4 regions of the Kitasatospora sp. NPDC043949 genome follow, and region 1 is predicted to be linked to each of the others. Evidence: riboswitches for the same ligand, from Rfam matches in the RefSeq annotation. Region 1 holds a riboswitch; each other region holds the start of a gene.
What was found. Region 1 has a riboswitch for cobalamin ahead of AC07AL_RS08670 (CoA-acylating methylmalonate-semialdehyde dehydrogenase). Riboswitches for the same ligand answer to the same signal wherever they lie in the genome.

Region 2: it holds a riboswitch for cobalamin, as region 1 does, so the genes downstream of both, AC07AL_RS18555 (cobalamin biosynthesis protein) here and AC07AL_RS08670 (CoA-acylating methylmalonate-semialdehyde dehydrogenase) in region 1, are expected to answer to the same signal.
Region 3: it holds a riboswitch for cobalamin, as region 1 does, so the genes downstream of both, nicT (Nickel transporter NicT) here and AC07AL_RS08670 (CoA-acylating methylmalonate-semialdehyde dehydrogenase) in region 1, are expected to answer to the same signal.
Region 4: it holds a riboswitch for cobalamin, as region 1 does, so the genes downstream of both, AC07AL_RS33085 (ribonucleoside-diphosphate reductase subunit alpha) here and AC07AL_RS08670 (CoA-acylating methylmalonate-semialdehyde dehydrogenase) in region 1, are expected to answer to the same signal.

Annotation. Positions count from the first base shown of each region.
Region 1 covers NZ_JBWKEQ010000007.1:130,101-137,625, reverse strand. Annotated here, with positions in the region: gene AC07AL_RS08690 (enoyl-CoA hydratase) at 1-432, opposite strand, end outside; gene mmsB (3-hydroxyisobutyrate dehydrogenase) at 429-1,346, opposite strand; gene AC07AL_RS08680 (enoyl-CoA hydratase/isomerase family protein) at 1,343-2,416, opposite strand; gene AC07AL_RS08675 (acyl-CoA dehydrogenase family protein) at 2,416-3,555, opposite strand; gene AC07AL_RS08670 (CoA-acylating methylmalonate-semialdehyde dehydrogenase) at 3,563-5,062, opposite strand; cobalamin riboswitch at 5,280-5,470, opposite strand; gene AC07AL_RS08665 (nitrilase-related carbon-nitrogen hydrolase) at 5,800-6,744, shown strand; gene AC07AL_RS08660 (hypothetical protein) at 6,859-7,179, opposite strand.
Region 2 covers NZ_JBWKEQ010000020.1:65,971-73,495, reverse strand. Annotated here, with positions in the region: gene AC07AL_RS18575 (phosphatidylserine decarboxylase) at 1-225, shown strand, start outside; gene AC07AL_RS18570 (CDP-alcohol phosphatidyltransferase family protein) at 212-1,090, shown strand; gene AC07AL_RS18565 (hypothetical protein) at 1,193-2,626, opposite strand; gene AC07AL_RS18560 (alpha/beta hydrolase family protein) at 2,972-4,093, opposite strand; cobalamin riboswitch at 4,358-4,489, shown strand; gene AC07AL_RS18555 (cobalamin biosynthesis protein) at 4,597-5,565, shown strand; gene AC07AL_RS18550 (cobyric acid synthase) at 5,562-7,100, shown strand; gene AC07AL_RS18545 (putative cobaltochelatase) at 7,097-7,525, shown strand, end outside.
Region 3 covers NZ_JBWKEQ010000018.1:61,249-68,773, reverse strand. Annotated here, with positions in the region: gene AC07AL_RS17250 (thioesterase family protein) at 1-135, opposite strand, end outside; gene nusB (transcription antitermination factor NusB) at 295-732, opposite strand; gene efp (elongation factor P) at 737-1,300, opposite strand; gene AC07AL_RS17235 (M24 family metallopeptidase) at 1,380-2,486, opposite strand; gene rpmF (50S ribosomal protein L32) at 2,577-2,750, opposite strand; gene rpsR (30S ribosomal protein S18) at 2,804-3,040, opposite strand; gene AC07AL_RS17220 (CobW family GTP-binding protein) at 3,053-4,219, opposite strand; gene rpsN (30S ribosomal protein S14) at 4,225-4,530, opposite strand; gene rpmB (50S ribosomal protein L28) at 4,530-4,766, opposite strand; gene rpmG (50S ribosomal protein L33) at 4,892-5,056, shown strand; gene nicT (Nickel transporter NicT) at 5,169-6,281, opposite strand; cobalamin riboswitch at 6,312-6,525, opposite strand; gene AC07AL_RS17195 (ArsR/SmtB family transcription factor) at 6,607-6,990, shown strand; gene AC07AL_RS17190 (Fpg/Nei family DNA glycosylase) at 7,045-7,525, opposite strand, start outside.
Region 4 covers NZ_JBWKEQ010000059.1:16,609-24,133, reverse strand. Annotated here, with positions in the region: gene AC07AL_RS33115 (DUF397 domain-containing protein) at 45-281, opposite strand; gene AC07AL_RS33110 (hypothetical protein) at 366-602, opposite strand; gene AC07AL_RS33105 (DUF5753 domain-containing protein) at 855-1,397, opposite strand; gene AC07AL_RS33100 (helix-turn-helix domain-containing protein) at 1,513-2,343, opposite strand; gene AC07AL_RS33095 (DUF6879 family protein) at 2,340-2,843, opposite strand; gene AC07AL_RS33090 (ribonucleotide-diphosphate reductase subunit beta) at 3,272-4,267, opposite strand; gene AC07AL_RS33085 (ribonucleoside-diphosphate reductase subunit alpha) at 4,288-6,717, opposite strand; cobalamin riboswitch at 6,910-7,035, opposite strand; gene AC07AL_RS33080 (hypothetical protein) at 7,340-7,525, shown strand, end outside.

The DNA.
Region 1 (7,525 bases):
CGAGCCGCCGATGCCGGGGATCACGCCGAGCTTGATCTCCGGCTGCCCGAACTTCGCGGTGTCCGCCGCCAGGAGGACGTCGCACAGCATCGCCAGCTCGCAGCCGCCGCCCAGCGCGTAGCCCGCCACCGCCGCCACCACCGGCTTGCGCAGCGCGGCGAAGCGGTCCCAGGCGGCGAACCAGTCGCCGAGGTAGGCGTCGACGAAGTCGAGCGACTGCATCTCCTTGATGTCGGCGCCGGCCGCGAAGGCCTTCTCGGAGCCGGTGATCACCAGCGCGCCGATCTCCGGGTCACGGTCGAACTCCGTTGCCGCCTGCACGACTTCGTTCATCAGCAGGGTGTTGAGCGCGTTCAGCACCTTGGGCCGGTCGAGCGTGATCAGCCCCACCCGGCCCTTGCGCTCGACCAGGATCGTCTCGTAGCCGGTCACTTGCCGTCCTCCCGCAGGGTGGTGATGATCGCCGAGAAGTCCAGGCCGGCGCCCCCGTCGGCCTGAGCGAAGTCCGCGTACAGCTGTGCCGCCCTGCGTCCGAGGTCCGTGGGCAGGCCCGCGGCGTCGGCGGCCCCGGCGGCGAGTCCGAGGTCCTTGGCCATCAGGGCGGCGGCGAACCCGGCCGCGTAGTCGCGGTTGGCCGGGCTGGTCGGCACCGGCCCGGGGACGGGGCAGTTGGTGGTGAGCGCCCAGCACTGGCCGGAGGCGGTCGAGGCGACGTCGTAGAGGGCCTGGTGGCTGAGCCCGAGGCTCTCTCCGAGCACGAAGGCCTCGCTGACCGCGATCATCGAGATGCCCAGGATCATGTTGTTGCAGATCTTCGCGGCCTGCCCCGCTCCGGGGGATCCGCAGTGCACGACCTTGCGGCCCATCGCCTCCAGCACCGGTCGGGCCGCCTCGAAGTCCGGCTCGGCGGCTCCGACCATGAAGGTGAGGCTCGCGGCCGTGGCACCGACCACCCCGCCGGAGACCGGCGCGTCCACTGCCCGGTGCCCGGCGGTCACGGCCAGGTCGTGCGCCGCCCGGGCGTCCGCGACGTCGATCGTGGAGCAGTCGACGAAGAGCGTTCCCGGGCGGGCGGCGGGCAGCAGGTCCGCGTAGGCGGCCAGCACGTGCCGGCCGGCCGGCAGCATGCTGATGACGACGTCGGCCTCCCGCACCGCCTCGGTCGCGGACCGCGCCGGACGGACGCCGCCCTCCTCCGCCCGCCGCAGCGCCTCGGGTGCCAGGTCGTAGCCGGTCACGGTGTGCCCGGCCTCGGCGAGGTTGGCGGCCATCGGGCCGCCCATGTTGCCGAGGCCGATGAATCCGATGACTCCGTTGAATCCGTTGACTCCGTTGCGGCGGGTCACCAGCGCTCCAGGGGTGTGGTGGGGGCCAGGCCGAGTTCCCGGTCGCCGAGCGGGGCGAAGTAGCGGGCCACCGCGGCGGGCTCGACGGCGCTCAGCGTCGACGGGTTCCACCGCGGGGAACGGTCCTTGTCGATCACCTGGGCGCGGATCCCCTCGGCCAGGTCCGGTGTGGAGAGCGCCGCGCAGGAGGTCCGGTACTCCTGGTCGAGGACGGCCTCCAGCGGGCCGAGGGTACGGGCCCGGCGCAGCGCCGCCAGGGTGGCCTTCACGGCGGCGGGCGAGTTGGCGGCGATCCGGTCCGCGGCCTCCTTGGCCTCCGGTTCGCCGCTGTCCCGCAGGCGGTCGAGGATCTCCTCCACGGTGCCGGCCCCGTAGCAGCGGTCGATCCACGCCCGCCGGCCGTCCAGCACGCCGGCCGGTGCGGGCCCGACGTTCCGTTCGAGGGCGTCGTGCACGGGGAGTTCGGCCAGGTCGTCCAGCAGCGCGGGCAGCCGCTCGGCCGGGACGAAGTGGTCGGCGAGGCCGCAGAGCAGCGCGTCCGCGGCGCCGACGGAGCCCGCGGTCAAGGCGAGGTGGGTACCCGACTCGCCGGGCGCGAGGGCGAGCAGGTAGGTGCCGCCCACGTCCGGGACGAAGCCGATGCCGGCCTCGGGCATGGCGATGCGCGTGGTCTCGGTGACGATCCGGACGCTGCCGTGGGCGGAGACCCCGACCCCGCCGCCCATCACGATGCCGCTCATGAGCGCGACGTAGGGCTTGGGGTAGCGGGCGATGCGGGCGTTGAGGCGGTACTCGTCGCGCCAGAACTCCTCGACGGCGCCCGGGGCCGCGCCGGTGGCGGCGCGGTGGATGGCGACGATGTCGCCGCCGGCGCAGAAGGCCCGCTCACCGGCGCCGGTGATGACCACGGTTGCGACCCGCTCGTCCTCCTCCCACGCGTCCAGCGCTTCGGAGATCCTCCGCACCATGCCGTGGGTGAGGGCGTTCAGGGCTGCGGGGCGGTTGAGGACGATCAGGCCCGCCCGGCCCTCGCGGTGGACCAGGACCTCGTCGAGGTCGGTCCCGGCCATCACGCGGCCCCGATCAGGCCGCGGGCGACGATGACGCGCATGATCTCGTTGGTTCCTTCCAGGATCTGGTGCACCCGCAGGTCGCGGACGATCTTCTCGATGCCGTACTCGGCCAGGTAGCCGTAGCCGCCGTGCAGTTGGAGCGCCTGGTTGGCGACCTCGAAGCCGGTGTCGGTGGCGTGCCGCTTGGCCATCGCGCACAGCTCCGGCGCCCTGGGGTCCCCCCGGTCCAGGGCCGAGGCGGCCCGCCAGAGCAGCGACCTGGCCGCCTCCAGCTCCGTGGCCATGTCGGCGAGCCGGAACTGCAGCGCCTGGGCGTGCAGGAGCCGGGCGCCGAACGCCTCGCGGTCCGCCAGATAGCCGGTGGCCCGCTCCAGAGCGTCCTGCGCTCCGCCGAGGGAGCAGGCGGCGATGCCGAGCCGGCCTCCGTTCAGCCCGTTCATGGCGATCCGGAAGCCCTCGCCCTCGGCTCCGAGGAGGCGGTCGGCCGGGAGCCGGACGCCGTCCAGGAGCACCTGGCGGGTGGGCTGGGCGTTCCACCCCATCTTCTTCTCGTCGGGACCGAACGAGACGCCGGCGTCGTCGCGTTCGACGACGAACGCGGACACCCCGCCGGCCCCCGGTCCGCCGGTGCGGGCCATCACCAGGTAGACCCGGGAGACGCCGGCGCCCGAGATGAACTGCTTGACGCCGTCGAGGACCCAGTGGTCCCCGTCCCGGCGGGCCCGGGTGGTCAGTGCCGCCGCGTCCGAGCCCGCGCCGGGCTCGGTGAGGCAGTAGCTGGCGGGGGTCGCCATGGCGCTGAGGCCCGGCAGCCACCGGGCGCGCTGGGCGTCGTCGCCGTAACGGTCGATCATCCAGGCGACCATGTTGTGGATGGACAGGTAGGCGGCGATGGACGGGCAGCCGGTGGCCAGCGCCTCGAACACGAGCACGCCGTCGGCGCGGGTGAGTCCGGAGCCGCCGGACTCCTCGCGGACGTAGACACCGGCCAGGCCGACGTCCGCCGCCTTGCGCAGCACGTCCACCGGGAAGTGCTTGGCCTGGTCCCACGCGACCGCGTTCGGCGCCAGGTGTTCGCGGGCGAAGGCCCGGGTGGTCGCCGCGATGGCGAGCTGGTCCTCTGTGAGGTCGTGCACGGCGCCCTCAGCCCATCGTCGGGATGGTGAAGCTCGCGCCCTCCTTGACCCCGGAGGGCCAGCGCGAGGTGACGGTGCGGGTGCGGGTGTAGAAGCGGATCGAGTCCGGCCCGTGCTGGTTGAGGTCGCCGAACCCGGAGCGCTTCCAGCCGCCGAAGGTGTGGTACGCGACCGGCACGGGGATCGGCACGTTGACGCCGACCATGCCGGCGTTCACCCGGCGCGCGAAGTCCCGTGCCGTGTCGCCGTCCCGGGTGTAGATGGCCACGCCGTTGCCGAACTCGTGCTCGCTGGGCAGGCGCAGCGCCTCCTCGTAGTCGGCGGCGCGGAGCACGGTCAGGACGGGGCCGAAGATCTCCTCCCGGTAGATCCGCATGTCCGCCGTGACGCGGTCGAACAGCGAGGCGCCGAGGAAGTAGCCGCCCTCGTGCCCCTCCAGCCGGAAGTCCCGCCCGTCGACCACGAGTTCGGCGCCCTCCTCGACCCCGAGGTCCAGGTAGCCGCGGACCCGCTCCAGCGCGTCGGCGCCGACCAGCGGGCCGAAGTCCGCCGCCGGGTCGTCCGAGCGCCCGACCTTCAACGCGGCGATCCGCTCGACCAGTTTGGCCACCAGGGCGTCGGCGGTCTCCTCCCCCACCGGGACGGCCACCGAGATCGCCATGCAGCGCTCGCCGGCCGAGCCGTAGCCGGCGCCGATCAGCGCGTCCGCGGCCTGGTCGAGGTCGGCGTCCGGCATCACGACCAGGTGGTTCTTGGCACCGCCGAAGCACTGCGCCCGCTTCCCGTGCGCGGCGGCGGTGGCGTACACGTACCGGGCGATCGGCGTGGAGCCGACGAACCCGACCGCCTGCACCCGCGGGTCCTCCAGCAGGGTGTCCACGGCCTCCTTGCCGCCGTGGACCACGTTCAGCACGCCCGGCGGCAGCCCGGCCTCCAGGAACAGTTCGGCGAGGCGCAGCGGCACCGAGGGGTCGCGCTCCGAGGGCTTGAGGACGAAGGCGTTGCCGCAGGCGAGGGCGGGTGCGGCCTTCCAGAGCGGGATCATCGCCGGGAAGTTGAACGGCGTGATGCCCGCGACCACGCCGAGCGGCTGGCGCATCGAGTACACGTCGATGCCGGTGCCCGCGTTGTCGCTGAACTCGCCCTTCAGCAGGTGCGGGATGCCGGCGGCGAACTCCACGACCTCCAGGCCGCGCTGGATGTCCCCGTGGGCATCGGCCACGGTCTTGCCGTGCTCGGCGGACAGCAGCCGGGCCAGCTCGTCCTTCTCCTGCTCGACGAGTTGGAGGAAGCGCAGCAGGACGCGGGCCCGCCGCTGCGGGTTCCACGCGGCCCACCCGGGCTGGGCCTGCGCGGCGTCGGCGATCACCGCCTCGACCTCGGCCCGGCTGGCCAGCGGCACCCGGGCCTGCACCCGGCCGGTGTTGGGGTCGTACACGTCGCCGAAGCGACCGGAGGTGCCGGCGGTGGGCTTGCCGGCGACGAAGTGGGTCAGTTCTCGGACCATCGGGTTCCTTCTCTCGACAGGGGTGGGGAGAGGAGGAGGATCGGAGGCCGCCGCGGGTCGGCGGGCACACGGTGGTGCGCCCCGCGGCACGGGCGTGCGGCGGCGGAACGGAACGTCAGGGCGTGGACGCCCCGGCGGCCGTGGGCACGGGACGACCAGGAGCGGCAGTGGAGCGGGAGCAGCCCGGAGTCATGCGTGTCGTCTCCATCCTCGTGGAAAACACGGAACACCCGCGGCCGGTATCCTGACTCCCGGATCACCGCACGCCCCCAGGCCTTCCCGGCTGGCTGCCAGTGGCCTTCGTCTGCGAGGACGAACTCCCCGGTCACAGTGGCGGGACCGTGCCGGACTCACACCGGCTTCCCTGACACCGCGGACCTGTCGTCGACCATATAGTTGGACGTCCTAGTAAGTCCAGAGGCCCGCACGCGCGTTGCGCCATCGGGTTTCCGCCGCGCTGATCTCCTGCCCGACGCCGGTCACCGCGCAGCCGCGTAACCGCGTAACCGCCCACCATTCGCAGGCCACCCCCTTGCCGGAACGTTCCGGCATGGCTAGATTCTTCACCACGCCAGCAAAGCTGACTGAACTTTCAGTTATACCGCAGGGCCGCGTCGGCACCAGAGAACAGAAGGAACACCCATGACCACGTCCACCACCACCGGCCGCACGGCCGCCGGAGGCCCCGCCTCCCGCACCTGCCGGACGTCCCGCCGGCAGACGAGGACGGTCCGCCCGTGACCTCGTACGCCGTCCTCACCTCCTTCGGCTCCCCGCTCGGCTCCCCCGGCCGCACCAGGCCGGCCGAACGCGCGCCGCTGCGCGTCGGGCTCGTGCAGATGCGCTGGCACACCGACCCGGCCGAGCACGACGCCCGGCTGCGCGAGGGCGTGGCACTCGCCGCCGCGCAGGGCGCGACGATGGTGTGCCTGCCCGAGCTGACCCGCAGTCCCTACTTCTGCAACACCGACGACCCGATGGGGGAGGGCGCCGCCCGCCACCTGGAGGACGTCGAGACGGGGCCCACCACCCGCCTCGCCGCCGAACTCGCCGCCGAACTCGGCATCAGCGTCCACGCCTCCCTGTACGAGCGCGCCGAGGACGGCGGCCTCGGCTACAACACGGCCGTCTGCGTGGACCGCGACGGCACCCTCGTCGCCAGAACCCGGAAGAACCACATCCCGGCCTTCCCCGGCTACCGCGAGGACCTGTGCTTCCGCCCCGGCGACAGCGGGTTCCCCGTCCTGGCCCACCAGGGCGCCGCCTTCGGCTTCCCCACCTGCTGGGACGAGTGGTTCCCCGAACTCGCCCGGGCCTACGCGCTCGGCGGCGCCGAAGTCCTCGTCCACCCCACGGCCATCGGCTCCGAGGTGGACCTCCCGGACTTCGACACCCGGCCCATGTGGGAGCACGCCATCAGCGCCAACGGCCTCGCCAACGCGCTGTTCATGATCGTGCCCAACCGGATCGGGACGGAGGGCCGGTCCACCTTCTACGGCTCGTCGTTCATCTCCGACCCGTACGGCCGGATCCTGCTCCGCGCCCCGCGCGACCGGCCCGCCGTCCTCGTCGCCGACCTCGACCTCGACCAGTGCCGGGACTGGCGGGAGTTCGGCCTCCTGCGCACCCGCCGCCCCGAGCTGTACGCCCCGCTGACCGCGACGAGCCGCACCGACGCCTGACCGGACGCCCCGGCGCACCCACGCCGGGGCGTCCCGCCGCCACGAGTCAACGTGCCGGGACTGACGCCAACTACCTTTTCCAGTAGCGTAGTTGACGTGACCGACGCGCCGACCTCAGGTGGTGGCCGTCGGAGCGGGCGAAGCCGCACCGGCGGACGGCGGGGCCTGGCAGGGCAGGACGACCATCACACTCACACCCTGGCCGGGCTTCGACGCGCCCGCCGAAACGGTGTAGCCGTCGGACTCGTGGACGGCATCGAACTCCCAGGTGGGCGGGGTGGACTGAGCGTCCGCACCGGACGCCGACGAGGTGATCTTGAAGCCCTCGCCCGCCAGCTTCTCCCGCAGCGCCCGCAGCACCTCGGGGCGCTGGTCGTCCGTGGCCTTGAGCAGGATCCCCGAGCTGAGCTGGTAGGCCTCGCCCTCGTCGGCCACACCCGATCCCCGCCCCGGGCACCTGTAGTAGCCGATGAGCTTGCTCCACGGATCCCGCTCAAGGCCCGTCAGCTCGCGCACGTGGCCCTGGACCCGATCCGTCCGGGCCAGCGCCTCCTCCCGGGACTCGACACGTGTGGGCTCGCTCGGCGTTTCCCGTCCTCCGCCCGGCGTTTCCCGCCCTCCGCCCGGCGACCCCACGGACGAGCATGAGCCGAGCACCAGGGCACCCGACACCATCAGCACGGCCGCGCAGGCCGCCCGTGCGCCCGCCCCGGCCGGCACGGCCGTCGATCTCTTGAACAAGTGCAGTACTCTCCCCCGCTGACAGGTGTGCGTTTTTGCC
Region 2 (7,525 bases), on a different contig from region 1:
TTCGACACCGAGCTCGGCGACATCGAGATGGTGCAGATCGCGGGGGCCGTGGCCCGTCGCATCGTGCCGTACGTCGCCGCCGGTACCAAGGTCGAGCAGGGCGACCGGATCGGTCTGATCCGGTTCGGCTCCCGGGTCGACACCTACCTGCCGGCCGGCGTCGAGGTCGGCGTCGAGGTCGGCCAGAAGACCACAGCCGGGGTGACGCGCCTTGACCGTGACTGATCCTGAGACAATCGTCGGCCTGGACGACGAGGAGACGGCCCTGCGCCGTCGCCGCTGGGCCCGCGACCGCGAGCTGCGCGCCCCGCGCTCTCCCCAGCACCTGTCCACCGCCGACTTCCTGACCCTGGGGAACGCCGTCTGCGGCTTCCTGGCGATCTACTCGATCACCACCGGGGTCCTGGTCCCGCACATCACCAACCCGGACGCCGCACCCGACCGGCACAGCGCCGCCACCGCGGTCACGCTGCTGCTCATCGGCTCCATGTGCGACCTCTTCGACGGGCTGGTGGCGCGCAAGCTCCGCTCCTCCGCCCTCGGAGCGGAACTGGACAACCTGGCCGACCTGATCAGCTTCGGCATCGCGCCGGCCTACTTCGTCGCCGTCTGGGGCATGGTCTCGCAGGGCTCCAACAGCAAGCTCTCGGCGCTCATCGCGATCACCGTCCTGCTCGCGGTCGTCCTGCGGCTCGCCCGCTTCTCCGCCGTCAAGATGCGGCCCGGGGTGTTCCAGGGCATGCCCTGCCCGATGGGCGCGATGACGGTCATCGCCATCGTGCTGCTCGACCCGCCGTTCCTGCCCGGTCTGCTCGCCATCTTCGGCGCCGCGTACCTCATGGTCAGCCGGATCGAGTACCCCAAGCCCCAGGGGCTGCTGGCCACCGCCACGCTGTGCTGGATCGTCGTCTCGATCGGCTGCCTCGCGGCCTGGGCGACCGGCCTGCCCGGCGGCGACGCCCTGATGCACGTCGGTGCCTTCGCCCAGATCACGCTCGCCGCGATGGCCCCGCTGCTGGTCATCCGGCGCAAGGTCGGACAGAAGGTCGGCGACGTCCGCGCCAGGCGGGCGGAGTCCCGCCTCGGCTGAGTCGTTCCCGTACGCGAGAGGGGCCCGGATCCAGTCGGATCCGGGCCCCTCTTCGTCGTGCCCGCTCTTCTCCTCGTCGCGCTCGTTCTTCGACGGGCGCTGCTACGCGCCGCCGGTGTGCACGCTGAACGCCGAGCGGCGGGCCGCCCGTGCCACGCCCGGATCCGGGTGCACGCCCGAGACCGCCGTCAGCACCGAGGCCGCCCGCGGGTGCCCCGACTGCCGGGCCCGGGCGAACAACCGCACCGGATCGCCCGCCGCGGCGCCCTCGACGTGGCCCACCAGCAGCTCCGTCTCGCCGTGGTCCAGCACCGCCGCAGCCGTGTCCACCCACAGCCAGGCCGCGTCCTCCGCCCCCAGCACGTCCGCCGGCGAAACGCCCTCGTCCGAGCGTTCCGCCAGCCACAACAGCGCGTACGGGCGCAGCACCGGCTCGTCCACCGATGCCCGCACCGCCTGCTCGGCCGGGCCGCCGGCCACCCGCAGCGCCTCGAAGGCCAGGCCGCGCACCAGCGCGTCGTCCCCCTGCGCCGCGTCCAGCAGCTCCGCCACCGCCCGATCGGCCGGACGGGCCGCCACCCAGGCGCGGAACTCGGCCCGCGCCGGGCCCGGCGAGTAGTCCGCGCAGGCGTTCAGCAGCTCGAAGGCGCTCTGCTCGATGTGCCCGGCCGCGGTCTGCGCGACCGTGCAGATCTCCTCCAGCTTCGCCCGCACCGCCCAGTGGCCCAGCGGCGACAGCTCGGCGGCCTCGTCCCTGCGGACCACGGCCCCGACGGCCGCCAGGCCGTCCAGCATCCAGTCCAGGACCGCGGCCACGTCCGCCGGCGACGGCGGGGTGTCGATCTGCGGCTCCCGGCACGTGCCGCGGACCGCCGAGACCGCCGAGGCGGCGTGCGGCACGGGCGACAGGCCCGAACCGTCCGTGCCGCCCACCCGGCGCTCGTCCAGCCCCCGGCGCAGCAGCTCCAGCAGTTCGCCGTCCGACACCGGACCGGCCACCAGGTGCAGGAACGACAGCAGCTGCGGCGCCTGGTCCACCGCCTGGCCGGCCAGCACCGCGAACACGCCCCGCAGGGCGGCGGGCGGCACCGGGGCGAGCAGCGTCCAGGCGTCGAACAGCGCCGACCAGCCGCGGACGACCGCCTCGTCGTCGTGCTCCCAGGCGTGCAGGCGCCAACCCGGGACCGCACCGCCGTCCCTGGCCTCCACCAGGCCGACCAGCAGCGCCTGCCCCCACGCCTTGGCGGCGGCGCCGACCGTCATGGCCAGCGCCCGACCCGCCGCACGGGCGTCATCGGGCAGCAGCTCGCCCCGCTTGTCGACCTCTTCCAGGTCCCCCGCCCAGCGGGCGATCCGGACGGCGTCCACCAGCATCCGGCGGGCCAGCGGCGCCAGCTCGGCCGGCGCGGGGAAGCCCTCCGGTACGGGAACCCTCCCCCGACCGGGCGCCGCAGCGGGCCCTCGTCGGCGGGGTACCCCGGCCCCGCCCGGCTTGCCGGCGGCGGGCCGGTGGGCCGTACCGGGGAGACGGGTCACCGTCGCACCAGTACCGATCGTCGGAGGGAGCGGGGCATCACGGTCGCGCGGATTCCGAGACGTCACGTCGAGCAGTCTTCCCCTTGTACCGGCCTTCTGTCACATCCGGTTGGCTGTACGGACGGGCGGCCGTCGACGGCACCTCCCCAAGATCGGGCAACAATCGGGCAACAGAGGCAAACCGCCTGGCCGGAAACAGGTGGCGGGGTCATGCCATCACGGCTCAACCCTTGCGGCGGCGGTCGCGCTACCCGCCCGACCGGTCACACTCCGTGGCCGACAGGTGAGGTCCGGGTTCCGTACGGAGGCCCCGCGGGTGTGACTTCTCACGCGGGGGGGCTGGGTTCAGAGAAGGGGGGTGAGCCAGCGGCGGAGGAGTTCGGTGTAGTGGGTGGGGGCGGAGTTCCAGAGGGTGGCGTGGTCGGCGCCCGGGAAAGGCCGGAGGCTGACCACGCCGGGGCGGGCGGCGGCGAGGCGCTCGGCGGCGCGGAAGGGGGCGACCTGGTCGTCGGGGCTGTGCAGGAGGAGGGTGGGGACGCGCAGGTCGGCGCCCTCGGCGATGCGGCTGAAGTCGGCGAGGTCGACGCCGGTGCGGCCCTCGGCGGCGAGGGCGCCGAGCTCGGCGGCGGCGCCGGTGTAGCCGGCCCGGGCGGCGCCGCGGCGGGCGGTGGCGGGCAGGTCGAGGACCGGCGAGTCCAGGACGAGGCCGCTGATGGCATGGGCCCAGGCGGAGCGGGAGGCCGTCTGGAGGGCCATGGTGGCGCCGAGGGACCAGCCGTACAGGATGACCCGGCCGGCGCCGCTGTCGAGGGCGAGCCGTACCGCCGACTCGACGTCGCGCCACTCGGTCTCGCCGAAGTGGCCGAGCCCGTCCGGCGAGGCCGGGGCGCCCTGGTCGCCGCGGTAGGTGACGGCGAGGGCGGGCAGGGCGAGGCGGTCGAGGACGGGGAGGACCGGGAGGGTCTGCTGCCGGTCGGCGCCGGGGCCGTGGACGAGGATCACCCAGGTGCCGCGTTTGCCGTCGAGGCGCCAGGCGGGGAGGGCGCCGAGTTCGCCGTCGGCGGCGGTGTCGGTGAAGGGGAGGCCGAGCGCCTCGGTGGGGTCGCCGAGGTGGACGCGGGGGGTGAAGCGGACCTCGGTGCCGGGGGTGAGGGTGCCCCGGTCCGCGCGGACGAGGCGGCGGGTGACGCCGTTCTCGTCGCTGTGCAGGACCTCCTCGACGACGGCGTGGCCGTGGTCGTCCCATTCCACGGCCCAGCGGCCGGGGCGCAGGCTCTCGGGGCGGCGGTTGAAGGTGATCCGGCCCGCGGCGAGGCTCCGCACCAGGACGGGGCCGGACTCCCGGGCGGCGCTCGCCGGGTGGACCAGCCGTTCGGAGGCCCGGCGGCCGATCACCAGGACGGCGGCCCCGGCGGCCCCGGCGCCGACGACGGCGGCCGCCACGACGGCCGCGGTTCCCCAACGCATATCGCTCCCCGCTCTGCTGGTCTTGGACCGGACGGTGTCCGGGCGGTGTCCGGGCACCAGTTCACCGGGGGGCCGCGCGGGCGGCCACCGGGCTGGGCCGTCCGGGGCACGGCGGGGCCTCGGGCTGGGCGGGCGTCAGGCAGGGCGGGGCGGGCGGATCGGAGGTGGCGACGGGGCTCCGAGGTGTGACCAACCCCTCCGTGACCTCGGTTGACTCCCGGTTCGGCCGCGTGATGGGATCCTGGGGCCAAACGGAGGCATGCAGAGGAAGCCGGTGCGAGTCCGGCGCGGTCCCGCCACTGTCACCGGGGAGCACGCTCGGAACATTGCCACGGCGGACCGTCAGAAGCCGCTGGAAGGCCCGGGGGTGTGTCCGACCCGGAAGCCAGGAGACTCTCGCCCCCGGTACGTCGATCCAGGGCGCGGACCCTGAGTGAGGACACGCACGCGATGCAGGCTGCCCCGCCCCGCCGGACCCCACGCGGCCTTCCGCCGAACCCGCCGTGCGCCCGCTGACCCGCGCCGCCGCGTTCGCGCTCGGCGCCGCCGCGGGCTTCGCCGCGGACGCCCGCTTCGCCGACCCCCGGCGCGGCCACCCGGTGGCCGTCTTCGGCGGTGCGGCGACCCGGCTGGAGCGGCGGGTGTGGCAGGACGACCGGGTGGCCGGCGCCGGGTACACGGCGCTGTGCGTCGGCGCGGTCGCGGCCGGCGCGGTGGCCCTGGACCGTACGGTGGGCCGGCGTCCGCTGGGCCGGGCCGCGCTGGCGGCCGCCGCGACCTGGACGGTGCTGGGCGGCACCTCGCTGACCCGGGAGGCGCGCACCATCGGCCGGTCGCTGGCCACGGGCGACCTGGCGGCCGCGCGGGAGCGGCTGCCGCACCTGTGCGGGCGGGACCCGAGCGCGCTGGACGGGCCTCAGATCGCCCGCGCGGTGGTCGAGTCGGTGGCCGAGAACACGGCGGACGCCGTGGTGAACGCGCTGGTCTGGGGCACGCTGGCGGGCACCCCGGGGCTGCTGGCGTTCCGCGCGGTGAACACGCTGGACGCGATGGTCGGCCACCGCTCGCCGCGGTACGCCCGGTTCGGCTGGGCCTCGGCCCGGCTGGACGACGTGGCGGGCTGGCCGGGCGCCCGGCTGACGGCTCTGCTCACGGTGGCCGCCGCGCCGCAGCCGAAAACGGCCTGGCGGGTCTGGCGGCGGGACGGTTCGGCGCACCCGAGCCCGAACGCGGGCCAGGCGGAGGCGGCCTTCGCGGGCGCGGTGGGCGTCCGGCTGGGCGGGACCCTCCAGTACGGGGAGCGGGTGGAGCACCGGCCGGTGCTGGGCGCGGAGTTGCGGCCGGTGACGGCGGACGACATCGAGCGGGCCTGCGTGCTCTCCCGGCGGGTGGGCGCGCTGGCCCTGGGTACGACGGTCGCGGGGCACGTCGCGCTGCGCTTGCTGACGACACGGTGGAGGGGAAGGGCATGAGCAACGCACTGCTGGTCGCGGGGACGACCTCGGACGCGGGCAAGAGCGTGGTGACCGCGGGCATCTGCCGCTGGCTGGCCCGGCAGGGGGTGCGGGTCGCGCCGTTCAAGGCGCAGAACATGTCGCTGAACTCCTTCGTCACCGCCGACGGCGCCGAGATCGGCCGGGCGCAGGCGATGCAGGCGCAGGCGGCCAGGGTGGAGCCGGAGGCGGCGATGAACCCGGTGCTGCTGAAGCCGGGGGCGGACGGCCGCAGCCAGGTGGTGCTGCTGGGCCGGCCGGTCGCCGAGGTGGGCGCGCTGGACTACCGCGAACGCAAGCCCGTCCTGCTGGAACGGTCGCTGGAGTGCCTGGCGGATCTGCGCCGCCGCTACGAGGTGGTGGTCTGCGAGGGCGCCGGTTCGCCCGCCGAGATCAACCTGCGGGACCGGGACATCGCCAACATGGGCCTGGCGACGGCCGCCGGGCTGCCGGTGGTGGTGGTCGGGGACATCGACCGCGGCGGCGTCTTCGCGGCGATGTACGGGACGCTGGCACTGCTGTCGGCGGAGGACCAGCGGCACGTGGCGGGCTGGTTCGTCAACAAGTTCCGCGGCGACGCGCGACTGCTGGCGCCCGGCCTGGAGATGCTGCACGGGCTGACCGGCCGTCCGGTGCTGGGCACCCTGCCGATGCTGCCGGGCCTGTGGCTGGACGCCGAGGACTCGCTGGACCTGTCCACGGTGGTGGACCGGGTGGACGGCCGCGGCCCGCTCGGGGCGGACGTGCTGCGGGTGGCCGTGGTGCGCTTCCCCCGGCTGTCGAACTTCACCGACCTGGACGCGCTGGCGCAGGAGCCCGGTGTGCTGGTGCGCTGGGTGACCCGGCCGGAGGAACTGGCCGACGCCGACCTGGTGGTGCTGCCCGGCACCCGGGCCACCGTGGCCGACCTGGCCTGGCTGCGCGAACGCGGCCTGGAGCCGGCGCTGAAGGCGCGGGCGGCGGCCGGGCTGCCGGTCCTCGGGGTGTGCGGCGGCTACCAGATGCTGGCGCGCGGGATCGAGGACGAGGTGGAGTCCGGGGCCGGCTCGGTCGAGGGCCTGGGCCTGCTGCCGACACACGTGCGGTTCGGCGCCGAGAAGGTGCTGGCGCGGCCGGCCGGCACGGCGTACGGGCAGCGGGTCGAGGGGTACGAGATCCACCACGGAGTGGTGGCCGTGGAGGGGGGCGAGCCGTTCTTCTCCGATGACGACGGGCACGGCCTGGACGGCTGCCGGGTCGGCCCGGTGTGGGGCACCACCTGGCACGGCGCGCTGGAGAACGACGGCTTCCGCCGTGAACTCCTGCGCGAGGTCGCCGCGTTGGCGGGCCGGGCGTTCGTGCCGGCGCCGGACACCTCGTTCGCCGAGGCGCGCGAGGCCCGGCTGGACCGGCTGGGCGACCTGATCGAGGAACACGCGGACACCGACGCGCTGTGGAAGCTGATCGAGGGCGGGGTGCCGGCGGCCGGATCGCTGCCGTTCCTGGCGCCCGGGGCACCTGGGGAGTATGCATGAGTGACGTCCGCTATCCGTTCACCGCGATCGTCGGCATGCCCGACCTGCGGCTCGGACTGCTGCTCAACGCGGTCTCGCCGGCCGTGGGCGGCGTGCTGGTGCGCGGCGAGAAGGGCACCGCGAAGTCGACCATGGTGCGCGCGCTGGCCGGCCTGTTGCCGACCCTCGCGGCCGTCGACGGCTGCCGGTTCGCCTGCGACCCGGCCGCTCCGGACCCGCAGTGCCCGGACGGGCCGCACGACCGCCCTTCGGCGTCCGAACGCCCAGCCCAGCTGGTCGAGTTGCCGGTCGGCGTGGCCGAGGACCGGATCGTCGGCTCGCTCGACCTGGAACGGGCGCTCGCCGAGGGCGTCAAGGCGTACGAGCCGGGGCTGCTCGCCAAGGCGCACCGCGGCGTGCTCTACATCGACGAGGTGAACCTGCTC
Region 3 (7,525 bases), on a different contig from region 1:
GAGCAGCAGCCCGCCGTTGACCCCGCCGCCGATCTGCCAGCCGGCACCGAGTTCGGCCTCGTAGCGGCCGGGCTCGTCAGGGTGCCGGGTCAGGGCGATGCCCTGGTCGAACTCGCTGCGGGTCGCGGTGGTCATGGGGGTGGCCTGCCCTTCACTGCGGGTTTCCGAACGCCAAGTTACTGGCGAGTAGGGCACCACCTTACGCCGCCCGGGTGAAACGCGCGACGGCCGCCGGACCCGGAATCCGGGTCCAGCGGCCGTTCTGCGGGTCTCACCACCGCCGGTGGTCGGGACCTACCGGCGGATGCTCGGCTTCAGCTCCAGGAAGCGGGCGAGCAGGCCGTTGACGAAGGCCGGGGAGTCGTCCGTGGAGAACTCCTTGGCGATCTCCACGGCCTCGTCCAGGACGACCGCGTCCGGGACGCCGTCCTCCCAGATCAGCTCGTAGGCGCCGAGCCGCAGGACGTTGCGGTCCACGATCGGCATCCGGTCGAGGGTCCAGCCCACCGCGTACTGCGAGATCAGGTCGTCGATCCGGCGAGCGTGCTGGACGTACCCCTCGATCAGCTCCATGGTGTACTCGCCGACCTGCGGGGTGCCCTCGTCGGGCTTCGGCTCGCGGGCGCGGGCCACCCAGTCCGCGAGGACCCGCTGCGGGTCGACCCCGCGGTGGTCGGCCTCGAAGAGGATCTGGAAGGCCCGGGTGCGGGCCTTGCTACGTGCGGCCGACACGGACTTACTTCACCCGGCCGAGGTAGCTGCCGTCGCGGGTGTCGACCTTGATCTTCTCACCGGTGACGATGAAGAGCGGCACGGCGATCTCGGCACCGGTCTCCAGCGTGGCCGGCTTGGAGCCGCCGGTGGAGCGGTCGCCCTGGACGCCCGGCTCGGTGTGGGAGATCAGCAGCTCGACGGAGGCCGGGAGCTCGATGTACAGCGGGGAGCCCTCGTACATGGCGACCAGGGCCTCGAAGCCCTCCAGCAGGTACTTGGAGGCGTCGCCGACGACGGCCGGCTCGACCACGATCTGGTCGTAGGTGTCCGTGTCCATGAACACGAAGTTCTCGCCGTCCTTGTACGAGAACTGCATGCCGCGCTTGTCGACGTTGGCGGTCTCGACCTTGGTGCCGGCGTTGAAGGTCTTGTCGACGACCTTGCCGGTCAGGACCTCCTTGAGCTTCGTGCGCACGAAGGCCGGGCCCTTGCCGGGCTTGACGTGCTGGAACTCGACGACGGACCAGAGCTTGCCGCCCTCCAGCTTGAGGACCATGCCGTTCTTGAGATCGTTCGTGGAAGCCACGGGCGCACTTACTCCTGGATATAGCTGTCAAGGAACCAAGGCTTGCGTCCTGCCGCCGACGGCCGACGGGCGGCCGCGGTCACAGGGCGAGGAGCTCCTTGGTGGTGATGGTGAGCAGCTCGGGCCCGCCCTCCTCTGGGGGACGCACCACGAGCGTGTCCTCGATCCGGACACCGCCCTTGCCCGGGAGGTGGACCCCTGGGCCGACGGTGACCGGCACGCGGCTGTCCAGTTTACCCATGTCCGACGGACCGAGGCGCGGCGCCTCCCGGATCTCCAGCCCGATGCCGTGGCCCACCGGGTGCGGGGAGGTCTCGGTGTGGCCGGCCGCCTCCAGGATCTGCCGCGCGGCCCGGTCGGGCACGTACTGCTCCACGCCCGGCCCGAGTGCCTCCCGGGCGGCCCGCTGGGCCCGGAACACCAACCGGTGCAGCTCCACCTGCCAGGGCGCGGGCGCGGCGCCGATCACGAAGGTCCGGGCGGTGGAGACGCCGTAGCCCCGGTACTGGGCGCCCATCACCACGGTGAGGAAGTCGCCCTCCTCCACCCGGCGGTCGGTCGGCTGGTGGGCGGGCTGGCCGGAGTGGCTGCCGGTGCCGACGGACACCGGGTAGGCCGCCCGGTCCGCGCCGTGGTCGATCATCCGGCGTTCCAGCTCCATCGCCAGGTGCCGTTCGGTGCGGCCGACCAGGATCGACTCCAGCAGTTCGCCGAGCGCCTGGTCGGCGATCTCGGCGGCGATCCGCAGGTCGGCGATCTCGTGCTCGTCCTTGACCACCCGCAGCCGCTCGACCACCTGCCCCAGGTCGGCCAGCCGGGCCCCCTCCGCCAGGCCCGCCACCGCGCGGTGGCGGCTGACGGTCAGGTCGTGCTCCTCCACCGCCAGGTCCGCCACGCCCAGTCGCACGGCGGCGGCGGCCGCCGCCAGGGCGGTGTCCGCCGAGGCCGCCACCGGTACCTGGGTGACGTCCGGCGCGATCAGGTGTTCCCCGGTGTCGTCCGCCGGCAGATCGTCCGGCACTGCCAGCAGCACCCGCTCCCGGGTCAGCAGCAGCGTCGCCCCGCAGGGCGCGCAGCCCGTCAGATACCGCACGTTCGCCGCCCGGGTGATCAGCGCCGCATCGGCCCCGGCCGCACTGCAGTGCTCCCTCACCCGCTCCCGCCGACCCGCGTACGCATCAGACATGCGTCGAGCCTACGAACCCCCACTCCGATCCGCCCGCCGAGCACCCCCGACAGGGCGCGCCCCCACCCCCGCACGCCCCCTCCGTGGTCGCTACGCCCCCTCCGGGTCGATCAGGCCGCGGCGGTAGGCGGGGACCAGGTTCTGGGGGACGAGCAGTTCGCGGCCGTTGAGGGTGATCGGGACGAGCTTCGGGGCCTTGCCCTTCCACTGGGCCCGGCGGTGCCGGGTGTTGCTGCGGGACGTCTTGCGCTTGGGGACGGCCATCGGGGGCTCCTTGTCGGGTGGTGACGGTGGTGGCGGTGGTGACGGTGGTCCGGTTACCGGGTGGTGCCGGCGGCGTACGGGAGGAGGGCCATCTCGCGGGCGTTCTTGACGGCCCTGGCCACGGCGCGCTGCTGCTGGACGGTGAGCCGGGTGACGCGGCGGCTCCGGATCTTGCCGCGGTCGGAGACGAAGCGCCGCAGCAGGTCGGTGTCCTTGTAGTCGATGTACTCGATGCCGGCCGTGAACAACGGGTTCGGCCGGGCCTTGGGCGGGTTCGGTCGCTTACGCACAGTGACGGCTCCTCAGTGAACGGGGTCGAGCAGGTCCCGGAAGGCGTCCGGCAGGGCCTTCCAGCCGGGTTCGCCCGCCGCGAGTTCGGCGTCGGTGAGCAGACAGGAGTCGAGCAGCCCGGTGACGCCGTCGACGTCGAGGCCCTCCGCGGTGAAGCTGAGCTGCTGCACCCGGTCGCCGTGCAGAGGGTGCCAGTCGAGGGCGGCGGCGGCCCGGCGGGCGGGCGGGTAGAGCTCCCAGGCGGCGTCGGGCAGGGAGGTGAGCCAGGGGCCGCACTCCTCGACGGCGAGGTTGGCCCCGGCGGCGTCCCAGGCGAGCATCAGGTCGGGCCGGTTGGCCAGCCAGAAGCGGCCGCGGCTGCGCTGGGCGGCGGGGACGAGCAGTTCCAGCGCCCGGTGCAGCCGCTCGGGGTGCAGCGGGCGTCGGCGCTCCCAGACCAGCGTGGTGACGCCGGCCTCGTCGCTCTCCTGCGGGAGCAGCGCGATCGCCGGGTTGACCCGGTCGCGGGCGGCGGCGACGTCGAAGCCGCCGAGGGCGGCCCGGGTGAGCGCCCCGGTGCCGAGCCGGACGACCCGGGCGGTGGGGTGGAGCTGGCGGAGCAACGCGAGCCCGGGCGCGTGCGCCGTCGCGCGCGGGACGGCGAGGGTGGTGGCGTACTCGACCTGGTGGGCGAGCGCCTCCGCGCGGGTCCGCTGGTCCTGGACGGCGGTGTGCTCGCCGTGCTCCACCAGGTCGTCGGAGACGGAGAGTTCGCCGATCAGCCGGTCCGGGTCGACGGCCGTGACCACGCCCGCGAGTTCGACGGCGTCCTCCAGGTGGCGGCCGTCCGCCTCTCCCCCGGCGATCACCTCGACGGCCGGGTGCGGGTCGCTACCGCCCCACAGTTCGACGATCGCGAGCCCGTACCGGCCTTCGTCGGCGATCCGCAGCAGTCGCGGCAGCAGGTCCTCGCGCAGGGCGCAGCAGGGGCAGTCGTTCACCAGCGGGACGTCGGCGGCGTCGAACCCGCCTCCCGCGTCGCGCAGTTCACGGTGGACGACGCCCTGCGAGGCCTCCCGCAGGTCATGGTGGAGGACCACCGCGTCCACCGCTGCCGCCGCCAACTCCCGGACGGCGGCGCGGCGTTCGTCGGCGTGCAGTCCGGCGACGACCACCACGGGCAGTTTGATCCCGTCCACGCCGCTCACCAGCTGGCCTTGCGGACGCCGGGCAGGTGGCCGGCGTGGGCGTGAACGCGGAGGTTGACCCGGGAGAGGCCGAAGGCGCGCAGGTAGCCACGGGGGCGGCCGTCGACGGCGTCGCGGTTGCGGATCCGGGTGGCGCTGGCGTCGCGAGGCTGGCGGGCGAGTTCGGCCTGGGCGTCCGCGCGTTCGGCGGGGGCGGTGCCGGGGTGGGCGATGATCCGCTTGAGCTCGGCGCGGCGCTCGGCGTACCGGGCCACGACGGCGCGGCGCTGCTCGTTCTTGGCGATCTTGCTCTGCTTGGCCATCAGACCTTCCCCCCTCGGGCGCGGATGCGGGCGACGGCGGCCTCGATGCCGATCGTGTCGATGGTGCGGATGCCCTTGGCGCTGAGGGTGAGCCGGACGTACCGGCCCTCACCGGGCAGCCAGTAGCGCTTGTGCTGGATGTTGGGGTCGAAGCGACGGCGGGTGCGGCGGTGCGAGTGCGAGATCGCGTTGCCGAATCCGGGTTGGCGGCCGGTGAGTTGGCAGTGGGCGGACATGGGTGCTCCCTGGCGTCCGGGAATGGGCGGGACGGAGCTCACGTTACACCAGATGAAAATGACTTCCATTTCGGTGTACGGTTTCGCCTCAGCCCCGAACACCCCGCCAACCCGGGAGGACACCCATGGCCCGCAGCGAACTGCGCCCCGTCATCAAGCTCCGCTCCACCGCCGACACCGGCTACACGTACGTGACCCGCAAGAACCGCCGCAACGACCCGGACCGGATGGTCCTGCGCAAGTACGACCCGGTCGCGCGCCGGCACGTCGACTTCCGCGAAGAGCGCTGAACCCCGCCCGCCCGACGACCGGCACCGGCCCGCAGCGACGAAACGGCGCCTCCCCCGGGATCCCGGGGGAGGCGCCGTCGCTGATCGCTGCCGTCGCTGATCGCAGCCGTCGCTACTCGGCGGCCACCCAGCGCTTCTCCACCCGGGCCAGCTTCCAGTAGGCGATCGCCGCGGCCCAGACCACCACGAACAGCCCGGCGATCGCGTAGCCGACGTTGTCCAGCGAGATGCCCGCGATCCAGCCGGTGACCGGGTCGGTCAGATCGAGCTTCTCGTGCAGCACGCCGACCAGTTCGATGGTGCCGATGACGAAGGCCACCGCGATCGACAGCCCAGTGATCGTCAGGTTGTAGTACACCTTCCGGACCGGGTTCGCGAAGGCCCACTGGTACGCGAAGTTCATGAACGTCCCGTCCAGGGTGTCGAACAGGCTCATCCCGGCCGCGAACAGCAGCGGCAGGCAGACGATCGCGTACCAGGGCAGCCCGGCCGCCGCGCCCGACCCGGCCATCACCATCAGGGTGACCTCGGTCGCGGTGTCGAAGCCCAGCCCCAGCACCATGCCCACCGGGAACATCTGCCCGGGCCGGGTGATCGACCGGGTCGCCCGGTTCAGCACCCGGGCCATGAAGCCGCGCGAGTTGAGGTGCTCCTCCAGCTGCGCCTCGTCGTACGACCCGGCCCGCATCGCCCGGAACACCTTCAGTATGCCGAGCAGCGCGGCCAGGTTGAGCGCGCCGATCAGGTAGAGGAACGCGCCGGAGGCCGTCGTGCCGACCATCCCGAGCCACTTGTGGGTGGTCGAGTCGTCGTCCATCAGCGTGCTGGCCAGCTGCGCGCCGCCCGCCACCAGGGCGGCCATCAGCACCACCATCGAGGAGTGCCCGAGGGCGAACCAGAAGCCGACCGAGACCGGCCGCTTGCCGTCCGCCATCAGCTTGCGGGTGGTGTTGTCGATCACCGCGATGTGGTCGGCGTCGAAGGCGTGCCGCATGCCGAGGGTGTACGCGGTGATCCCGAGGCCCACCCCGAAGACCTGGGTGCCGACCGCGTAGTTGTGGGGCGCGACCAGGAAGACGAGCGTCCCGAAGGCCACCACGTGCATGGCCAGGATCACCCCCATCAGCCCGGCCGTGCGGACGGTGTCCTCGCGCTTCCAGCGGAACGTGGGCAGCACGGACGGTGTCGCCGGCGCCTCGGCGGCGGCGGTTTCGGGCAGGGTCATTCGGGTCACGCTCCAGCACCTCGTGGAAACACTTCGTGAGATGCCGTGGCCGGTCTCCTGGCTTACGGGGGTCCCGTACCCGCCTTCCCAGGTGCGCGAGGCTCCCAGTGGCGTCGTGGGTACGGACGTCTCTCCATCGTCGACGATCACGATGGCCCGATCACAGTGGCGAGGGCCGCTCCGGACTGGGACCCCTGAGGATCCGTCACCGGTCTTCCCGAGCACCACGGCGGGGAACACCGTAGGGGCCAGGACCCACCCTTGCAAGGCTGCGCACCTGCGCAGGTGTCCAGGATCACAGGCCCCCTCCTGCAACAATGTGCGCATGCATCTCGTACCGGCCGACCGCGCGGGCCACCGCACCATCGACGGACACCGGGTCTGCGAGGCCATCGCCGCGATCGGCGACCCCGCGCACGTCCGCACCTGGGCCGAGCGGTTCTCCCTGCTCGCCGACCCCGGGCGGCTCGCCCTCCTGCTCGCCCTCCACCGGGCCGGCCCGCTCGCCGTCTCCGACCTCGCCGTCGCCACCGGCATGCGCGACCCCGCCGTGTCCCAGGCCCTGCGGCTGCTCCGCACCGCGGGCGTGGTCACCGGGGACAAGGACGGGCGGATCGTGCGCTACCGGCTCGTGGACGAGGCCCTGCGCCCCCTCCTCGACGCGTGCGCCGCCGCCGAACACCACGAGCCCAGCGCGGCCGTCGTCTGACCGGCTCCTCCGGAGGACGCGCCGGGGCCCGGCCGGAGCAACCCTCGAACGCGGTCAGGCCGCCTGGCAGGCGGGGCACCAGAAGAGGTTGCGCGCGGCGTGCTGCTCCGTCCGGACCTCGGTGCCACAGACCAGGCAGGGCATCGCGGCCCGCCGGTAGACGTACACCTCGCCGCCGTGGTCGTCGACGCGCGGCGGGCGGCCCATCGCCTCGGGGGTGTGCTCGGGGCGGACGGTGTCGATCCGGCCCGCGCCGACGCCCTCGTGCATCAGGGCGACCAGGTCGGCCCAGATCGCGTCCCACTCGCCCCGGGTGAGGTCGCGGCCGGCGCGGTGCGGGTTGATCCCGTGGCGGAACAGCACCTCGGCCCGGTAGACGTTGCCCACCCCGGCCAGCACCTTCTGGTCCATCAGCAGCGCGGCGACGGTCGTCCGGCTGGCCGATATCCGGCGCCAGGCGGCCTGCGGGTCGGCGTCGGCGCGCAGCGGGTCGGGGCCCAGCCGGGCGGCGACGGCGGCCTTCTCCGCTCCGGTG
Region 4 (7,525 bases), on a different contig from region 1:
GCCGCCCGCACGGGACTGCGGGCGGCCGGGGCTGTCAAGGGACTTCAGACGGACAGGCCGAACCGCGCCGGGTCGATTCCGGCCTCGGTCAACTCCTCGGCGGTGAACAGCAACGGTTCGCGGTCGGGACGCTTGCTGTCGCCGAGGGCGAAGACGCCGTGCTCGACCAGGCCGAGGGTCACGCACGACTCGCCGTCGTCGCCCCCGCCCTGGTTGCCGCCGCACGCACGGTTGAACTCGACCTGGGAGAGGTCGAGTCCGTACAGGTTGCGCTCAGTCATCGCCTGCACCTTCCGGTATCGCTTCGGGGCAGCACGGAACGGCCCCGCCCTGCCCAGGACTTGGGCGGGAGAATGAGGGGGAGTTCAGCCCCACAGGCTGATGCGGGTGGTGAGCTGGTCGGCCGGCACCTGGCGCGGTTTGGCGTCCGGCTCGAACAGCGGCCGGACCAGCGCCCGGCCGTCCTGGGCGCCCACGATTTCGACCAGACACCCGGTCGTCAGGTCCTTCCGGACCGGATTGTTGTCGATCCGCTCCATGAGCTCCGCGTGCGTACGGCGGCGTGTGGCGCCGGTCGGCTGTGCGAAACCGTCAGTGGGCATGGAGCGCTCCTGTGGCTCTCGAATCATTTCGGCGAGCCACCAAATTACCGGGGCGTTGGGGTTGTTTCTGTGCGCTTTCCCGTTCCCGAAAGAACTCACCTCAGGCCCGTTTGGGCAGTGCGCGCATTCCATTTTCCGCCCGGGTCGAACGGGAGGGATCGTAGGGCTCAGGTGGTCCACCGAATCCCGCCGAATGTGGGCGCAGGAAGTCGGACCGGTCGACTTCCTGCACCGCGAAGGTTCGCTGGTTGGCTATCGGCAGAGATCCTGTGATGTCTCCCGATGGCGGGAAGTCCACTCGTGCAACGCGGCCCGAGCGTCCTCGCCCCAGAGCGCGTAATTCTCGAAGGTTCGGAACGTGTCCAGGTACTCCTGGACGTCGTGGGGCCTGTTGAACACGAGCACGCCTGCGGCTACCTCAACGGTGGCCAAGGATGCGTCGTAGACGGTGAAGACGTTCATCGGCGCCTTCGGCATATGGCCGGCCAGCGGGATGACTCCGAGTCGAACATTCGGCAAGCGGGAGACCGAAGCCAGGTGGTCGAGCTGCGTGGCCATGGCCTGCGCCGGTACCAGCGGCCAAAGGCAGGCCTGCTCCGTCAAAACAAAGGTGAAGCTCTTGGTGACGTCGCGGAGTACGGCTTGCCGCTCAAGCTTCTTGGCGATGACCCTCGAGTGATCGCCGGGGATCTGGGCCAGACTGGCGTTGACGTACGCCGGCGTCGAGAGCAGTCCGGTGATCATGGTCGGCAGGAAGTGGCGGGGTTCCGTCGAGGTCCGCTCAAGGCTCGCCAGCTCAACCTGCTTCTTGTCCGCGCCGTTTCAGCGGAGGATTCTGGCGTCCTGCCGCTCTGGACCCGCGAGCCGTGCTGAATCCGACCTGTTTTCCACTGAGGATTCCTTTGGATTCTTATTCTCGAAGGAATTCGTCTCGGATCCCTTCGACCAGTGCGCGCATGTCGTCTCCGTGTAGTGCTACGGCATCGAATTCGGAGAATTTTGACAGATAGACGCCGACATCTCGTGGATCGTGAGTGGTGATCTCTGAATGGAACGTCTCCACGATGACCAGGCGATCGTCATACATGCTGAAGCATGTCATTGGGAAGTCCGGCATTCGTCTGGCGAGGGGAATAGACCCGATGGTCACGTTGGGAAGGCGGGACAGTGACACCAGGCGATCGAGCTGTGTAGCCATGACGGCAGGAGGACAGATCCGCCAGCGTAGTACATGTTCACAGATGAGGAAGTGGAACTGCCGCTGGCGGTCGTACAATACGGCCTGGCGCTCCAGTCGAGCTGCGATCGTTTTCGTCTTCGCCTCTTCTGGCAGCTCTGGGTGCAAGGCGAAGACGGCCGAGACATATTCGGCGCTCTGGAGCAGTCCAGGAATCAGCTGTCCCTGGAAGAGTCGGAGAAGGCCTGTTCGGGCTTCGATGGCTTTGATGGCGTGCTGGTGCTTCCAGTGGCCCATTCGGCGGAGTTCCCGCCAGGCGACCTCTTCGGTCGCCGCGCCGCGGGCTGCCTCCAGGAACTCTGCTTTGGCTTCGCCTGATATGCCGAGCGCGGTCAGGATGAGGTCCACGTCCTGCACGCTCGGCAGGGTCTTGCCGTTTTCGATCTTCGAAAGCTTGGCTGGAGACATGGAAGCCCTGCGGGCGACGGTCTCGGCTGTCTTGTCCGAGGCGATCCGTAGCGCCCGCAGGGCTTTGCCCAAGTCCTTGTGCTGTTCTCCGCTCAAGCCGCCGAGTACTCCCCGAAAGGCACGGCGTTCGTCAGAGCGATCTCCCGGTACTGCTGGTACTCGCTCAGGTAGTCGTCGGGCAGGAGTTCGGCTCCGAGGAACTGCCCTGCATCCGTGTAGTGCATCCGGTAGACCTGGGCGTCATCGAACAGCCAGAAGTCGTGGTCCGGTAGCCCGGCCACCTTCTGGCGAGCCGTGTCGATGATGCCGATCGACTCGCCGGCCTTGATGTTGCCGGGGTACGACGCCAGCTCGTAGCGGAGGTAGTCCGACAAGGGGGAGTGGAGGACGTGCACCCGGGCCACCTGCTTGCCCAGATCCGTCATGGAGCGGACCCAGGGGTTGTCGAAGCGGCCAGGCGGCAGCCCCTTGCCGGCGAGGAAATCCGCGAACTCTTCACGTTCGTCGTCCACGTCGTAGACGGCCAGAGTTTCGAGCCGGAAGGCCGTTCGCTCGAACGTCTTGAAGAGACGGCCGAAGTCTTCACCCTTGAGCATGGAAGTACCCCTCCAGGACCGCAGCGGGGATCACGACCGCCGACTCGCCGTCCGGCAGGTTCAACTCCGCCAGACGGTAAGGGTCGGTGATCGCGTATCCCTGGACCACGTAGTCCCCGTTCTCGGTGCCCCACAGCGTGGGGCACGATCCGTCGTTGCAGGACCCATTCCCAGACAGCCAACGCAGCATCAGGTGCCTCCAGTCGCCGGTGGTTCCTGTCTTGGCCGATGCTCCCGGCTCTCTGGGCGCAGGGTCAAGAACCTGATCTTTCCAGAACGGGAAAGTCGTTCGACCGCCCCCGCCCGGTGTGAACGCCGGGTGGGGGCGGGGGAGTTCAGGGGGATGGGGTGGGCGGTCGGGTCGGTACAGACAGAGGTGCCCCGCGCGGCGGTGAGCCGGGCGGGGCACCTCTGGTGTGTCTGCGGGTTTAGAAGTCGTCGTCGAAGGCGACGGAGCCCTCGACGGCGACCTGGTACGCGGAGACGCGGCGCTCGAAGAAGTTGGTCAGCTCCTGGACGTTCTGGAGTTCCATGAACCCGAACGGGTTCGTCGACCCGTAGCGGATCGGCAGGCCGAGGCGGGCGAGGCGCTGGTCGGCCACGGCCTCCAGGTACTGGCGCATGGAGTCGGTGTTCATGCCGGCGAGGCCGTCGCCGCACAGGTCCTGGGCGAACTGGAGCTCGGCCTCGACGGCCTCCTCCAGCATCTCCGTGACCTGCTTGGCCATCTCGTCGTCGAAGAGGTCGGGCTCCTCCTCGCGGACGGTGTCGACGACCGACATCGCGAAGTCCATGTGCATGGACTCGTCGCGGAACACCCAGTTGGTGCCGGTGGCCAGGCCGTGCAGCAGACCGCGGGACCGGAACCAGTACACGTACGCGAACGCGCCGTAGAAGAACAGGCCCTCGACGCACGCCGCGAAGCAGATCAGGTTCAGGAGGAACGCGCGGCGGTCCTCCTTGGTCTGGAGCGAGTCGATGTGGTCGACGGCGTTCATGTACTTGAAGCAGAACTGCGCCTTCTGGCGGATGGAGGGGATGTTCTCCACCGCGGCGAAGGCCGCGTTGCGGTCCTCGGGGTCGGGCAGGTAGGTGTCGAGCAGCGTCAGGTAGAACTGGACGTGCACGGCCTCCTCGAACAGCTGGCGCGACAGGTACAGCCGCGCCTCCGGGGAGTTGATGTGCTTGTAGAGGCTCAGCACCACGTTGTTGGAGACGATCGAGTCCCCGGTGGCGAAGAAGGCGACCAGGCGGCCGATGAGGTGGCGCTCGCCCTCGCTGAGCTTGGCCAGGTCGGCGACGTCGGAGTGCAGGTCCACCTCCTCGACGGTCCAGGTGTTCTTGATCGCGTCCCGGTACCGGTCGTAGAACGACGGGTAGCGCATCGGGCGCAGGGTCAGCTCGAAGCCGGGGTCGAGCAGCATCTTCTCGCGGTCGGGGGTGCTCACTGGCAGGCCTCGCAGGACTCGGGGTTCTCCAGGGAGCAGGCCAGCGCGGCCTCCTCCTCCGGGGTGAGGGTCGGGGTGTTCACGGGCACGGGCGCGGACGAGGACGCGGGCGCGGGCGCGGCGGCGCGGGCGGTACCGGAGGCGGCCTGGGCGATCCGGGTCGCCGGGCGCGAGCGCAGGTAGTAGGTGGTCTTGAGACCGACCTTCCACGCGTAGGCGTACATCGAGCTGAGCTTGCCGATGGTCGGCGCCGCCATGAACAGGTTCAGCGACTGGCTCTGGTCGAGGTACGGCATGCGGGCCGCGGCCAGGTCGATCAGCGCGCGCTGGGGCAGCTCCCAGGCGGTGCGGTACAGCGAGCGGACCTCGGCGGGCAGCCAGCCCAGCTCCTGGACGGAGCCGTTGGCCTCGCGCAGGGCGTCGCGGGTCTGCTGGTCCCAGACGCCGAGCTCCTTGAGCTCGCGCACCAGGTACGGGTTGACCTGGAGGAACTCGCCGGACAGCGTCTCGCGCTTGAACAGGTTGGAGACCTGCGGCTCGATGCACTCGTAGACGCCGGCGATGGACGCGATGGTCGCGGTCGGCGCGATGGCCAGCAGCAGCGAGTTGCGCAGGCCGGTCTCGGCGATGCGGGCGCGCAGCGCGGTCCAGCGGTCGGCCCACTGCGGGGCGGCCGTCGGGAAGTGGTCGATGTGCAGCTCGCCGCGGGCGGCGCGGGTCTCGCCGTAGGCCTCGTGGCGGCCCAGCTGCTCGGCCAGGTCGGCGGAGCGCTCGTACGCGGTGAGCATGATGCGCTCGGCGATGAGGGTGGACAGCCGCGCGGCCTCGGCGGAGTCGAAGTCGATCCGCAGCTTGAAGAAGACGTCCTGGAGGCCCATCACGCCGAGGCCGACCGGGCGCCAGCGGGAGTTGGAGGTGCCGGCCTCGGTGGTCGGGTAGAAGTTGATGTCCACCACGCGGTCGAGGAACGTCACGGCGGTGCGGACGGTGGCGTCGAGGCGCTCCCAGTCCATGGCGCCGAGCAGGTCGTCGACGGAGGCCCCCGGGGCGACGTGGGCGCCGAGGTTGACCGAGCCGAGGTTGCAGACGGCGGTCTCGGAGTCGTCCGTGACCTCCAGGATCTCGGTGCACAGGTTCGAGGAGTGCACCGTGCGGCCGGGCAGCGCGGTCTGGTTGGCGGCGCGGTTGGAGGCGTCCTTGAAGGTCATCCAGCCGTTGCCGGTCTGCGCCAGGGTGCGCATCATCCGGGCGTACAGGGTCTGCGCGGGGATGGTGCGCACGGCCTTGCCGGCCAGCTCGGCCTTGCGGTAGGCCTCGTCGAAGTCGGAGCCCCACAGGTCGACGAGCTCGGGCACGTCGGCGGGGGAGAACAGCGACCAGTCCTCGTTGGCGTTGACCCGGCGCATGAACTCGTCCGGGATCCAGTGCGCCAGGTTGAGGTTGTGGGTGCGCCGCGCCTCCTCGCCGGTGTTGTCGCGGAGCTCCAGGAACTCCTCGATGTCGGCGTGCCAGGTCTCCAGGTAGACGCAGGCCGCGCCCTTGCGGCGGCCGCCCTGGTTGACGGCGGCGACCGAGGAGTCGAGGGTGCGCAGGAACGGGACGATGCCGTTGGACTTGCCGTTGGTGCCGCGGATCAGGCTGCCGCGCGAGCGGATGCGCGAGTAGGACAGGCCGATGCCGCCGGCGTGCTTGGACAGCCGGGCGATCTGCGCGTAGCGGTTGTAGATCGAGTCCAGGTTGTCCAGCGGGGAGTCGAGCAGGTAGCAGCTCGACATCTGCGGGTGCCGGGTGCCGGAGTTGAACAGGGTCGGCGAGGAGGTCAGGTACTCCAGCCGGCTCATCAGGCCGTACAGCTCGGCGACCTCCCGCACCGACTGCTCGCTGTCGCCGACCGCCAGGCCGCAGGCGACGCGGAGCAGGAAGTGCTGCGGGGTCTCGATGACCTTGCGGGTGATCGGGTGGCGCAGCAGGTAGCGGGACTGCACGGTGCGCAGGCCGAAGTACTCGAAGCGGTCGTCGCCGTGCGCGTCGATCAGCGCGTCCAGGGCGGCGGCGTGCTTGGTGACGAAGGCGGCGGTGGTGTCGCCGATCAGGCCCTCGGCGTGGCCGACGGCGATCGAGGCGGCGAAGGAGCGCGAGCCCTGGCTGTTCGCCTCGTCGACGATCTCCAGGGCGAGCAGCCGGGCGGCCAGCTTCGAGTACTGGGGGTCCTCGGCGATCATCGACGCGGCGGCGTCCACGGCCAGCCCGCGCAGCTCGGCGAAGTCCGAGCCGGCGTGGCGGCCACGCAGCGCGGCGGCGGCGACATGGCCGGGGTCCACCTGGGGGAGATCGACGCTGCGGTCGGTGAGCAGCCGAAGGAGCGCGCCGCCGGGGTCGGAGACCGTCGGGTCGGTGGGGGCGGGGCCGGTGCCCTGGGCGGGCAGGGTGGCTGAGGCAGCGGTGGTCAAGGCGCTCTCTCCTGGCGGCGATCGGCGGCGGTGATCGGGGGGTACCGGGCCGTTCGGGGCAGGGGAGCACGGCACGTACGCAGGAAGCGTCGCGCGACGGTGGCGTCCCCGGCCCGCCCGCGAGGCCCGGAAGGTAGTTCTCGTGCTGGCGCGGCCTCTGCGGGAGGGCCCGTGCGCACACCGTCGGCAGGTACTCGGACTCGCGGGGCGGCTACTGGTAGCCGCCCGCTCACCGCTGCGGGGCAGTCCCGGATTCGCACCGGGTTCCCCTGCATCGACAGCAGGATTGAGCATACATCTAGTGGTGTCTCTCTGATGCGACCCCACATGTAGTACGGCGCGGTGTGTCGGAGCGATAACCGGTGGTGCCGGGAGGGGGCGGGTCGTGGCCTTGGGGCGCCTCGGATCCGGGCTTCCGGCGCCCTGATTCCGGGCTTCCGGCGCCCTGATTCCGGGCCCCGGCGTCCTGGTTTCGATACGGAACGGTCACCGGGCGGACCGGTTGCCGCGGGCATGCCCTACGATCTGGGCGCATGAGCGAGCGAAGCGCCGAGGGGCGCGTTTCGCGAAGCGATCATCGAGCGAAGCGAGGGGGCGCGTGAGCGACGGAACTGGCGCACCCGGGCAGGGTCCGCAGGGAACGCCTCCCACCGGGCCGGGGGACGCGCACGGTCAGCAGCCGCCGGTGGTGCCCGGTCCGGTGTTGCCGCCGAGCGGGGGCTTCGGGCCGCCGCCGGCCTCGTACGGGCCTCCGGTGCCGCCCGCGCAGCCGGTGGCGCAGCCC